One region of the Paraburkholderia sp. MM5384-R2 genome, then DNA from elsewhere that is predicted to be linked to it. Evidence: riboswitches for the same ligand, from Rfam matches in the RefSeq annotation. Region 1 holds a riboswitch; each other region holds the start of a gene.

Region 1 (3,832 bases):
AGGCAGGCTGACGCAGATACGTGACGTTCGCGAGCCGCACGCTCGGAAAGCCGTCGCCGAGACGCGGCACCACGCTCGCGAGCAGCGACAGCGTGGTGTCGGCGGAACTGAGCACGACGATCTCGGCGGGCTGCTGATCGATGCGGATCACGCCCTGCGTATCGTCGACGAAGCCGCCCGGCGTCGTGCGCAGCAGATGCATGCTGGTGCGCCCGTTTATGCCGTCGCGTTCGACGTCGCGCCGAGCGCCGCGTCGAACGCCTGTTGCAGCGCGTGCTGGTCGAGGTCTGCGCCGATCAGCACGAAACGGCTCAACGCGCCGTCGCCATTTTCACCCGCTTGCCAGCGCCGGTCGAAGTAGCTGTCGAAGCGCCGGCCCACGCCCTGGATCACGAGACGCATCGCCGCGCCCTGCAGTGCCGCGAAGCCTTTGACACGGTAAATCGTGTGGGTTTCGACGAGCGCCTGCAAGGCGGCGAGCGCCGCGTCGCGCGACGGTACCGAGGCCTGCACGACGACCGAATCGAATTCATCGTGGTGATGATCGGGGTCGTCGGCGGAACCGTGGTGGTCATGACGCAGGTGGATCGTCTCTTCCGACGCCGCTTCGAGGCCCAGCAGCGTATGCAGGTCGAGCCGCCCCTGCTGCGCGCGCACGATCTTCACCTGCGGCGGAATCTCCGCGCGGATCGCGGCTTCGACCTCATGCTGCCGCGCGTCGTCGATCAGATCGGTCTTGTTCAGAATCACCAGATCGGCCGCCGACAACTGGTCTTCGAACAGCTCATGCAGCGGCGACTCGTGATCGAGATTCGGATCGGCCTTGCGCTGCGCATCGACGGCGAGCGGGTTATCGGCGAACTGGCCGCTCGCGGCGGCCGGGCCGTCCACCACCGTCACCACCGCGTCGACCGTGAAGCCATTGCGGATCTGCGGCCAGTTGAACGCCTGCACGAGCGGCTTCGGCAACGCGAGCCCCGACGTTTCGATCAGCACGTGATCGAGTTCATCGCGGCGCTCCGCGAGCTTTTCCATCACCGGGAAAAATTCTTCCTGCACGGTGCAGCACAAACAACCGTTCGCGAGTTCATACAATTGCCCTTCGGTCTCGACGCCGCTTTCATCGCAACCGATGCCGCAGCCCTTGAGGATTTCGCCGTCGATGCCGAGCTCGCCGAACTCGTTGACGATCACCGCGATGCGCTTGCCGCCCGCATGCTGAAGAATGTGCCGCAGCAGCGTGGTTTTGCCGCTGCCGAGAAAGCCCGTGACGATCGTGACGGGGATCTTGCGCAATTGAGTTTGCATCGTGAGGTCCATCCCTTGGTGTTGATCGGTATGCCGGAAAGTCCGCGCGTGGGTCCGCGTCGGCTGGCGAATGGAGCGAATGAAGCACGCGCAGCAGTACCAGCGATCACCAGACACGGGGACGAACGACGGCATGGCCGCGACAACGGAAATACAGAAAGCGGAACTGAGGTCATGAACGCGCCGCCGCCTCCCCGCGGCGGTCGTTCTGTTTCGTTGGGCCGGTATCCGGGCTGGCGAAAGCGCCGCTTCCCCTTCCCGGCCGAGTGGTTTCTCGTCCAGTGGTGAAATGTCCACGCGAGCTTGCGCGAGGACATCGAAGCCGGCACTGCGGTGCCCGGCTATCAAGCCGGAACCGCTTTTCGCTTACCGTTGCGGGGACAGCACAGGTTAGCCGCTCCAGAGCAGGTGGCTCCCTGTTTCCCGTTTAACTGCATGCGCACGAGCGCGCACGCGGGCACCCAAAGTGCGTGCGAGTGTAGGCCCGCGGCCTTGCGCAGTCAAGCAACGCAGCGAGCCGGAAAGCGCCGCCGAGGCTTATCCGGCAAGGCGCCATGTGCTATCGTATGCGCGCGTTTGGTGCCCGCACATGCGCTCGCGTGTGCAGTTAAACGGGAAACAGGCAGCGCCTCGCGCGTTCAACCTGTGCTGTCCCCGCAACGGTAAGCGACCTGCGGCGCGCGATTCGATTCGCCTTCGATTCCGACGTGCCGCGCATGCGTTTTTTGATGCCACTGTCCCGCGAATCCACAAACCGGGACGGGAAGGCGAAGCGCATGAGGCCGCCAGCCCGGATACCGGCCAGACGCGGAGGCGGTGCCGCATTGCATCCGTGCATCACGTGGCGCCGCCGGCCGCCGGAATCCGCGGGGAACGGATGTGAAGGCGTAGCAGCGCGGCATCGCGCGTGCCCGGATTCGCAGTTCCGCATGACCTCTATATTCATCGCCGCGCGCGCTGTCGCACGCCGCTTCTGTTCTTCCATCACCGCATGGCGCGCGCCATGCACGCCGCGATGACGCGCGCCTGGCTGATCGGCGCCGGTCCCGGCGACGTCGAACTGATCACGCTGAAGGCCACCCGTGCGCTCGCGCAGGCCGATGTCGTGCTCGTCGACGATCTGGTGAATCCCGACGTGCTGCAGTTCGCGCGCACCGACGCGCAAGTCGTGTACGTCGGCAAGCGCGGCGGCCATCCGTCGACGCCGCAAGCCGACATCGTCGCGCAAATGCTCGGGCATCTGCGCGCGGGGCGCAGCGTCGCGCGGCTCAAGGGCGGCGATCCGTTCGTGTTCGGCCGCGGCGGCGAAGAGTTGCAGGCGCTGCAGGCCGCGGGTATCGAAGTCGACGTGATCAACGGCATCACGGCCGGCATCGCGGCGCCCGCGGCGCTCGGTATCGCGGTCACGCATCGTGATCACGCGCAGGGCGTCGTGTTCGTCACCGGCCACGGCGCCGGCAGTGGCGAGCCGGACTGGGCCGCGCTCGCCGCGACGCGCATGACGCTGGTGATCTACATGGGCATGCACCGGCTCGGCGAGATCGCCCGCGCATTGCTCGCGGCCGGCATGTCCGCCGACACGCCGTGCGCGGCGATCGAGTCGGCGACGCGGCCTGAGCAGCGTCATGTGCTCGCGCCGCTTCGCGAGTTCGCCGAGGCGGTGGCGCGCGCGGGGCTCGGCTCGCCGGCGATCGTCGTGATCGGCGGTGTGGCGTCGCTCGCACTGGCGCGTGATGCGGCCAAACGCGACGCCGGCGTTGCTCACGAACTGGCAGCGAGCGCGACACGACACGGACTCGGACGCGCGATCAAAACGCTGAGCGTCGGCATCGGTTGCCGCTTGCACAGCGAAGCCGCTGAGATCGAAGCCGCCGTCCGCACAGCGCTCGGATCGAATACCTTCGAGCAGATCCGCGCGATCGCGACGATCGACACCAAAGCCAACGAAGCCGGTCTGCTCGAATTCTGCTCACGTCATCAGCTGCCGCTGCAACTGTTCAGCCGCGAGCAGATCGCCGCGGTACCGGTCGCGTCGCCGTCGGCGGCGGCACACGCGCAGCTCGGCGTCGATGGTGTGTGCGAGCCGTGCGCGCTGCTGGCGGCAACGGCGCCGGACTCCACCACAACCGCGCAAAACGCGCGTCTGATCGTACGCAAGACCGCGCACGCTGGCATCACGGTGGCAATCGCAGCGGCGAACAATGCTGCCCTTAGCGACGCGCCCCCATCCCATCCCGCCCCTCAAAACCAGGACCCTCGATGAAAACCGATCCGGAATCGCATCAACGCATGACCGAACGCCGCCGCGAAGGCCACGAAAAGAAGCAGGCCGGCGCGACCGTCGAAAAAGGCCTGCTGATCGTCAACACCGGCACCGGCAAGGGCAAGAGCACGGCCGCGTTCGGCATGGCCGTGCGGGTGCTCGGCCACGGCATGCGGCTCGGCGTCGTGCAGTTCATCAAGGGCGCGCTGCATACGTCGGAGCGCGATTTCCTCGGCGCGATCGCGCAATGCGATTTCGTCA
Region 2 (3,832 bases), on a different contig from region 1:
AACCACCACTACCCGGCACTGCTTCGTTTGCGTCGCTGCGTCTGCAGCAGAGAAACGAGATTATGGAGAGCGGTCGACAACACGTCAATACCCGTCTCACAATTTATTTTAAAAAGTTGAAGAGCTTAAAAATTGAGCAGCGCCGCGTGCAACCTGAATTAGTTAGGCTTCCAATTGAATTCTCCGGAGCGCCGCGGCGAAAGGGAGAGATGAGTGGAGTTGCGAAAAGCCGTTAAGCAGCTTTTCCACAGAAAATGTTTGCAAGGCTGTGGATAACCGCTCCACAACCGCGGCAAGTGCTTGATCCAAAACCATTCTCGCGCGTTGCGCGCGAAGCATGGCCGCTTGCGCGGCCACGCGTCACCGTCACAATCAGGCGGACTTCATCGTCACCCGCGCATTCGTACGCATAAAAGCGCTGCGCTCGACCATCGCGCCGAACAGCAGCCCGATCGTCGTCCACATGACCACCTGCATGCCGATCGCCGCGACGCGGAACTTCCACAGCAGCACAGCCGGGAACGCGGCCGGCACTTCATTGATGACCGGCATCGACAGTTGCACGGCCGCGATGACCACGACGAACAAGAGCCCCGCGACGATCGAACCATTCCACGCACCCAGCTTCGCCGCCGCGCGACGCCGCACCTTCAGCGAAAACACCATCGTCGCGAGCGAAATCGCGATCATTAGAAAGAACAGGCCCGTGCGCGTGCCGATCGTCTCCGGATCACCGACCGACGGCGGATTGGCCGGATACTTGATATTCGGCACGATCACGAGCGTGATGAACGCGCCAAGCGCGAGCCACGCGGACAGCGCGCGCACGCTCAACGTACCCGCGCGTCCATACGCATACGCAAACACCAGCGAGAACAGGCCGCCAAATGCCGCGCCATACGTGACCACGCCAGTCAGCAGGCCGAGGCCAGCCTGCGTCTGACGGCTCACGATTTCGGGCTCGGGCGCCTCGCCGCGCGCGGCGGCCGCTTTTTCTTCGAATGAAATGGCCTGATCGACCTGTGGTTCGCCGACGATTCGCGCGAACGCGAACGTGAGCAAGCCCGCGACGATGCCCGCGAGCATCCCGCGCACCAACAATTTACCTACCATGTCGAACTCCGTTAGTGGCAGGGAAAGCCGAGCAGATGACGGCCGTCGTGCACGAACTCATGCACGTACATGCCGGGCACGAGCGACGTCGCGCCCTGTTCCGCACCAACGAAGTAAAGCGCGAGCAACAGCAGCAACCCACCGAACACGACCCACGGCAGCAGTTCGCGCAAAGGTATGGGAGTGGGCTGGGCCGCCGGTTGCGCGGCGCGATCAAGAACAGCTTCGGTCATGATGGACATCTCCTGGGGTGACGCGCCCCGAAAGTCGATTGCAGAGGAATGGTGCGAAGTTCAGGTCTGGCTTTCGGCTCTTGTGGATTGCAATGCCGATTACAGTGGCGCGACCGCGCCGGGCTCTCACCGGCTTCCGTGCTTCGCAGTGTCAGTATTCTACGCGCTAAACTGCGGCTTCCGTGACGGCGAGGGCTACCTCGCAACGCGCGCCGATGAAACCTCGCAGGCAAGTGCGAATGGAGCGCCAACGCAAAGAATGGATACGCGACTATTACTGCTGAGCCACGCGGCAACGGCCGCGCAGCGCGCGGGCCGCTTCCCTGCCGACGATCCGCTCGACGCGCGCGGTCGCGCCGAAGCCGAAGCGGCGCGACCGCGTCTCGCGCTTCCCGCCGACGGCGCCGTGTTCACCAGCCCCGCCGCCAGCGCGCGCGAAACGGCCGCCGCTCTCGGTCTGAGCGCCACGCCTGTCGACGCATTGGCGGATATCGACTATGGCAAATGGCGCGGCCAGCGCCTCGCTGACATTGCCGACGCAACGCCCCGCGAACTCGCCGCCTGGACACGCGAGCCCGACGCCGCGCCGCCCGGCGGCGAATCGTTCGGTCAACTCGTGCAGCGAGTTGGAGAGTGGCTCGACGCGCAGCAGGCAGACGTGCGTTCATGCAATGCCGTCAACGAAGCAAGCTTCGCGGCCTTTGCGCACAGTCGAACCATCGTCGCCATCACCCACACGACTCTGCTGCGAGCGGCAATCGTGCACGCCCTCGGCGCATCGCCAACCGTGTTCTGTCGCATCGAGATCGCGCCGCTGTCGGTCGTCGAATTACGCCACTCGCGACGCGGCTGGTCGTGGTGGCCGGCCGCCAGCGCCTGAACGGCACCGCCGCTTACCTGCCCGACACCACGAGCCGCAACCGGTTGGACCCCTCGGGCGTCAGGGCGATTTCGGTGCGTCGATCCTTCGCGCCGAGATAAAAGTGCTGACGTCCCGGCGAATTCTGATCGTGCGTTGCATCGGGCAGGCACGACGCGACGTCGGCCGCGACCGCTTCCAATGCATCCGCGTTCGAGCCCGCCGCCTGATGCGGCGTCCACGTGCACTGGAAACTTCGATGCGCGGCCGAACATTGCGCGTCATCGCCATCAGGTTGCGCAACGCCTTTGCCGTCGTCGGGTGTCAGCGAGGCGAAGCCGTCCGGCGCCGCGGCCACGATCCGTTTGAGCGCACCGCAAGGTGTGGGGCTATCGTCGGCGGATGCACTGACCGGCAGCAGCGCAACGAGCGATGCCGCGGTAAGCGCGATAGCGGAAAGTCGATAGGTTTTCATGGTGTGCGTGAAGCTTCCCAAGTGCTGCTGAAGAAAAACTCGCAGGGAGCCACCTTTAACAGCACGCTTCATGCCCATGCGCACGAGGCCCGAGCACGCAGGCAATGCACGACGGCACACAAATTGCGTAGCGCCATACCGGCCGCGACATCGCGCCCGTTTCGATCAAAGCCACTGCCGACGTCATTTCAACCATCATGTCGACCACTACCGCCGCCCCTACCCCCGCCCGCATATCGTCGGGCATCGAAGGCATCGACGACATCCTCGGCGGTGGCCTTACGCCGAACCGCATGTACCTCGTGGAGGGCGTGCCAGGCACGGGTAAGACCACCCTCGCGTTGCAATTCTTACTCAAGGGCCTGCACGAAGGGCAGACCGGCCTTTATGTCGCGCTGTCCGAAACCCGTGCTGAACTGCTCGCGATCGGCGCGAGCCATGGCTGGGATCTGAGCCGTTTCGCGATACTGGAGCAACTGCCCGAAAAAGGGCTCGAACCGCAATACGAACAGACCGTGCTGCACCCGGCCGAGGTCGAACTCGGCGAAAGCGTGCGCAACGTGATCGAGCACGTCGACGAACTGAAGCCGGCGCGCGTCGTCCTGGACAGCCTGTCCGAACTACGTCTGCTGGCGGAGAACCCATTGCGCTACCGTCGGCAGATTCTCGCGCTCAAGCACCATTTCTCGACGCGCGAATGCACGGTGCTGCTGCTCGACGACACGTCGGCCAGCACCTCCGGCATTCAGCTTCACAGCATCGTGCACGGCGTGATCAGCCTCGAAAACGTCGCTCATGATTACGGCGGCAATCGCCGCCGTCTGCGCATCGCGAAGATGCGCGGCATCAAGTTCCGCGAGGGCTATCACGACTTCACGCTGAACACCGGCGGTCTGCGCGTCTATCCGCGCCTGGTCGCCGCCGAGCATCACAGCGAATTCGGCACGAGCCCGATGAGCACCGGCACGCCCGGCCTCGACGCGCTGCTCGGCGGTGGCCTCGTCCCCGGCACCAATTCGCTGATCATCGGCCCGTCGGGGGTCGGCAAAACCACCACCGTCGTGTCGTGCCTGCTTGCCGCACTCGAACGCGGCGAGCGTTGCGCGTGCTACGTATTCGACGAAACGCTCAGCACGCTGTTCACACGCTGCG
Region 3 (3,832 bases), on a different contig from region 1:
ACTGGTCGCGTCGCACGTTGGCCTGAATCTGGTTGCGGCCGAAGCGCGCGCTGTAGCCCGCGAAGACCGAATCGACGTGACGGTCGGGCGCGGCGAACGTGTCGGAGTCGAGCGTCTGGTCGAGATGCTCGTAGCCGAGTTGCAGCTTCTGGTTCGCGGCGAGCGCGAAATCGTTCTGCCACGTGTACTGGCGATTGTCGGTATCGAAGCGGCCGTTGTAGATGCCATTGGTGTTCGACACGCTGCGGTCGTCGCCCTCGGCGAGCGTGAAGTGGGTGGTCCACCGGTCGGTCAGCTTGCCGTTCGCGAATACCGACACCTGGCGCACCTTGCTATAGAGATTGTTCAGATCGGTGGGCTCGCCGTACGCATTGTCGTAGCTGTTGTCGTTGTTCGACTGGAAGTAGCTGACGCCCGCGTCCCACCTGTCGGTGAACTTGTGACGCAGCGACGCGCTGATGCTCTCGTTCAGATTGCCGTTTGCGTTCGGATTCGCGTTCGGCGCCTCGAGCGGATTGAGCGACGAAAAGCCGTCGTCCTTCGTGCGCGCGAGCGAAATATTGAAAGTCGTGCGGCCGTCCTGATCGAGCGCGCCGTTCACGCCGGCCGTTTGCGTCTGCGTGCGATAGCTGCCGTAGCCGACCGAAAAATTGAAACGCGGCGGATGATCGCCGCCGTCTTTCGTGAACACCTGCACGACGCCGCCGATCGCGCCCGAGCCATACAACGCCGACACGTTGCCGTTCACCACTTCGACGTGATCGACCTGATCGAGCGGAATTTGTGCGAGTTGAGCTGAGCCGAGGCTCACCGAATCGACGCGCACGCCGTCGATCAGCAGCAGCGATTGCGTCGACGATGCGCCGCGCAGAAAGAGGCTCGTGGTCGAACCGGGGCCACCCGTGCGCGAGATTTGCGCGCCTGGCGCGAGTTGCAGCAGGCCGGGCAGATCGGTCGCGGTCGTGTCGGCGATGTCCTGCTGATCGAACTGCGTAGTCTGCGGGATCGCATCGCGCAACGCTTGCGGTCCGCGTTGCGCGGTCACGACGATCGGCGACAGCACGTTGCCCGGCGCATCGGTGGAGGCGGCATTGGCAGCGATTGCAGCGTTTGCGGCGGTAGCATCCGTGGCGGACGATGAAGACGAATACGGCGTCGCAGACACGGACGCAGGCTCGGCGCTTTGCGCATGCACGACGAGCGGCAGGCTCGCGAACGCGAGCAGCGTTGCGCGGGCGATGGGGGACAGCATGGGATGACATTCCTGTGGATAGCGTGCGCGGCCTGCTTCCCCGCGGGCCGACGCGTCACGAGGCGCCCCCTTGTTTAGCGTGTTCGCGGGGGGACGTCCCTCTTTTCTGGCCGGTATCCGGGCTACGACACATCGATCCGCCTTCCCACGCGTGACGCGCAGTGGCACACTCGCACGTTGAACTTCCAACCTTGCGACCAGGACCGACCTGCATGAGCACATCACATGCGGTCGCTTACCGTTGCGGGGGCAGCGCAGGTTCGCGCATCCGGTTTTGGCACCGCGCGCGCCCTGCTTCCCGTTTAACTGCGCGCGCCGAAAAGCGCGCGCGGGCACCAGAGTGCGGGAAGTTTAGGAGCGACCTCGCGGGGCGTCAAGAAAGGTCGACCGGAGCGCAATCGGTTCTGTTGAATGCAGGTTATTGTCGGATTGATTGCCGGTTTTTATCTTATGGTCGACGACGCGACACCCAACGAACGTGCACGAAGCGATGCTGTTACGTCTCGAAACGAGACAATTGTCGGAACCTGTAATATTCCGCGCTAAAATGCGATGTCTTTAGAGGACGCAGCACATGCTCACCGAACTCGAATCACTCTCCCAGAACATCGGCAAGCTGATTGCGATCAGCCAGCGCCACAACGAAGCGCGGCTCGCGCTCGAAGAGCAGCTCGCGCAAACGCGTGCCGAAGTGCAAGCCACGCATGCGGAACTCGCGCAATTGCGCGAAGAGCGCGACGCACTGCAGGCGGAACGCGACGCGCTGTCCGCCAAGATCGACGACGCTCAGGTGCGCCTGAATGCGATTCTCGAAAAATTGCCGCGCGCACGCGCGAGCAGCGAACCGGATAACCAGCTCGATCTGCTCGAGTCCGCCCAGCCCGGACACGAGGAAGCGGAAAGCGACGTGAGCCGACACGGAGAAAGCGCATGACCACCAAGCAGATCGAAGTATCGATTCTCGAAGTACCCTATCGTCTCGCCTGTTCGCCGGAAACGGAAGGCGCGCTGCTCGAGGCGGTCGCGCGCGTCGACGCCGAGATGAAGAAAATCCGCAGCGGCAGCAACGTGCGCGGCACCGATCGCATCGCGGTGATGGCTGCGCTGTCGCTGGCATCGGAACTGCTTAAGCTGCAAAGCAGCGTGCGACACGGAGAAGCATTTCCTGCTGAAGAAATCCGGCGTACAATGCAGCAAATGAACGAACAGCTAGGTACTGTGATCGAGCAGTACAGCTTGCAGTAAGCAGTAGTGGGCCGGTTTCGAATCGGTCACGTGTTGAACGGTTTGGGTTGTAGCTTCATCGGTTTAGCTTCCCTGCCTGGTTCGCCAAGGTCATACATTCCTTGAACCAATGCCATGTGCACGGTTGCGGAAATTTGTAGCACGGGTGTGCGCGTCACTCAGTCTGATGTACCCGAAGTGTTGCTAACTGCGACCAATTCTGAACCCTCGGTTCAGGATGCCGGCCTAGCGGCTAAGGCGGGGACCTTATCTGGAACGGCATCGGACTTCGGTTCGATGCCGTTTTTCTTTGGTCGTCGTTTTTTCGTTTGAGCGCCTTTTTCAGGGGCTTTTCCGTACGCGCCTGCTGTTGTAGCGCTTCGTTCAATCTCACACGCTCACTCCGATTCATGCGCTACTGGCTGATGAAGTCCGAACCGGACGAAGCAAGCATCGACGACCTCGCCAACGCTCCTCATCGCACCTTGCCGTGGACCGGCGTACGCAACTATCAGGCGCGCAACTTCATGCGCGACGTGATGCAGGTCGGCGACGGCGTGCTCTTCTATCATTCGAGCTGTCCGGAGCCCGGCATCGCGGGCATCGCGGAGGTCTCGTCGACCGCGTATCCGGACCCTACGCAGTTCGATAAAAAGAGTCCGTACTACGACGCGAAATCGTCGCTGGAAACGCCGCGCTGGATGCTCGTCGACGTCGTGTTCAAGAAGAAAATCGGGCTGATTCCGCTTGCCGCGCTGCGCGAGCATGCCGAATTGCAGGACATGCGCGTGCTCGCCAAAGGCAACCGCCTGTCGATCACGCCGGTGACCGAAGCCGAATGGCGCTTCATCACTAAACAGCTGGTTTAAGGGCGAACGCGCGACGCGGCACCTGTCGTGATCGCATCCAGGTCATCGTTTCCGATGCGGCGGCGAAGCACTAATTGGGGAACCAAGCGTCGGTAAAACGCGCCTAATCGGTCGACGAAAGCGTGAGCTCGAACCGGCCGCTCGACGACAAGCCGATGCCTTCGCCAGCGCATCCGTCAAACCGCGCGCCACACCCGGCGCTCGCGTCGAACGTGCACAACCTGTTCAAACAAGGATTCCAGTCATGACGACAAAAACCGCACGGTCCCTCGCACTTGCGCTCGCCTTGGGCGCGCCTATGGCGCTCGCACTGAACCCTGCGCCCGCTCGAGCGCAAACCATGATGCCGCAGCCTTCGGGCGTGCTGTCGCTGAATGCGCAGGCGAGCGCGGAAGTCCCGCAGGACGAAGTCGAAATCACGCTGTTTTACGAGCAGGAAGCGAGCGAACCGTCGTCGCTGACGTCGACGCTGAACGAACGCGCCGAC

The links. Region 1 has a riboswitch for cobalamin ahead of cobW (cobalamin biosynthesis protein CobW). Riboswitches for the same ligand answer to the same signal wherever they lie in the genome.
Region 2: it holds a riboswitch for cobalamin, as region 1 does, so the genes downstream of both, HDG37_RS32325 (CbtB-domain containing protein) here and cobW (cobalamin biosynthesis protein CobW) in region 1, are expected to answer to the same signal.
Region 3: it holds a riboswitch for cobalamin, as region 1 does, so the genes downstream of both, HDG37_RS06860 (TonB-dependent receptor domain-containing protein) here and cobW (cobalamin biosynthesis protein CobW) in region 1, are expected to answer to the same signal.

What each region holds. Positions count from the first base shown of each region.
Region 1 is NZ_JACHDI010000010.1:6,783-10,614, forward strand. Features, by position in the region: gene cobN (cobaltochelatase subunit CobN) at 1-202, opposite strand, end outside; gene cobW (cobalamin biosynthesis protein CobW) at 217-1,308, opposite strand; cobalamin riboswitch at 1,510-1,788, opposite strand; cobalamin riboswitch at 1,869-2,129, shown strand; partial or broken gene cobA (uroporphyrinogen-III C-methyltransferase) at 2,324-3,061, shown strand; gene HDG37_RS40045 (cobalamin biosynthesis protein) at 3,137-3,571, shown strand; gene cobO (cob(I)yrinic acid a,c-diamide adenosyltransferase) at 3,568-3,832, shown strand, end outside.
Region 2 is NZ_JACHDI010000030.1:42-3,873, forward strand. Features, by position in the region: partial or broken gene HDG37_RS38885 (hypothetical protein) at 1-236, shown strand, start outside; gene HDG37_RS32320 (CbtA family protein) at 373-1,113, opposite strand; gene HDG37_RS32325 (CbtB-domain containing protein) at 1,125-1,346, opposite strand; cobalamin riboswitch at 1,388-1,535, opposite strand; gene HDG37_RS32330 (histidine phosphatase family protein) at 1,606-2,226, shown strand; gene HDG37_RS32335 (hypothetical protein) at 2,240-2,680, opposite strand; gene HDG37_RS32340 (ATPase domain-containing protein) at 2,878-3,832, shown strand, end outside.
Region 3 is NZ_JACHDI010000003.1:151,068-154,899, reverse strand. Features, by position in the region: gene HDG37_RS06860 (TonB-dependent receptor domain-containing protein) at 1-1,252, opposite strand, end outside; cobalamin riboswitch at 1,343-1,607, opposite strand; gene HDG37_RS06855 (ATPase) at 1,827-2,186, shown strand; gene HDG37_RS06850 (cell division protein ZapA) at 2,183-2,497, shown strand; RNA gene ssrS (6S RNA) at 2,564-2,745, shown strand; gene HDG37_RS06840 (EVE domain-containing protein) at 2,887-3,345, shown strand; gene HDG37_RS06835 (SIMPL domain-containing protein) at 3,590-3,832, shown strand, end outside.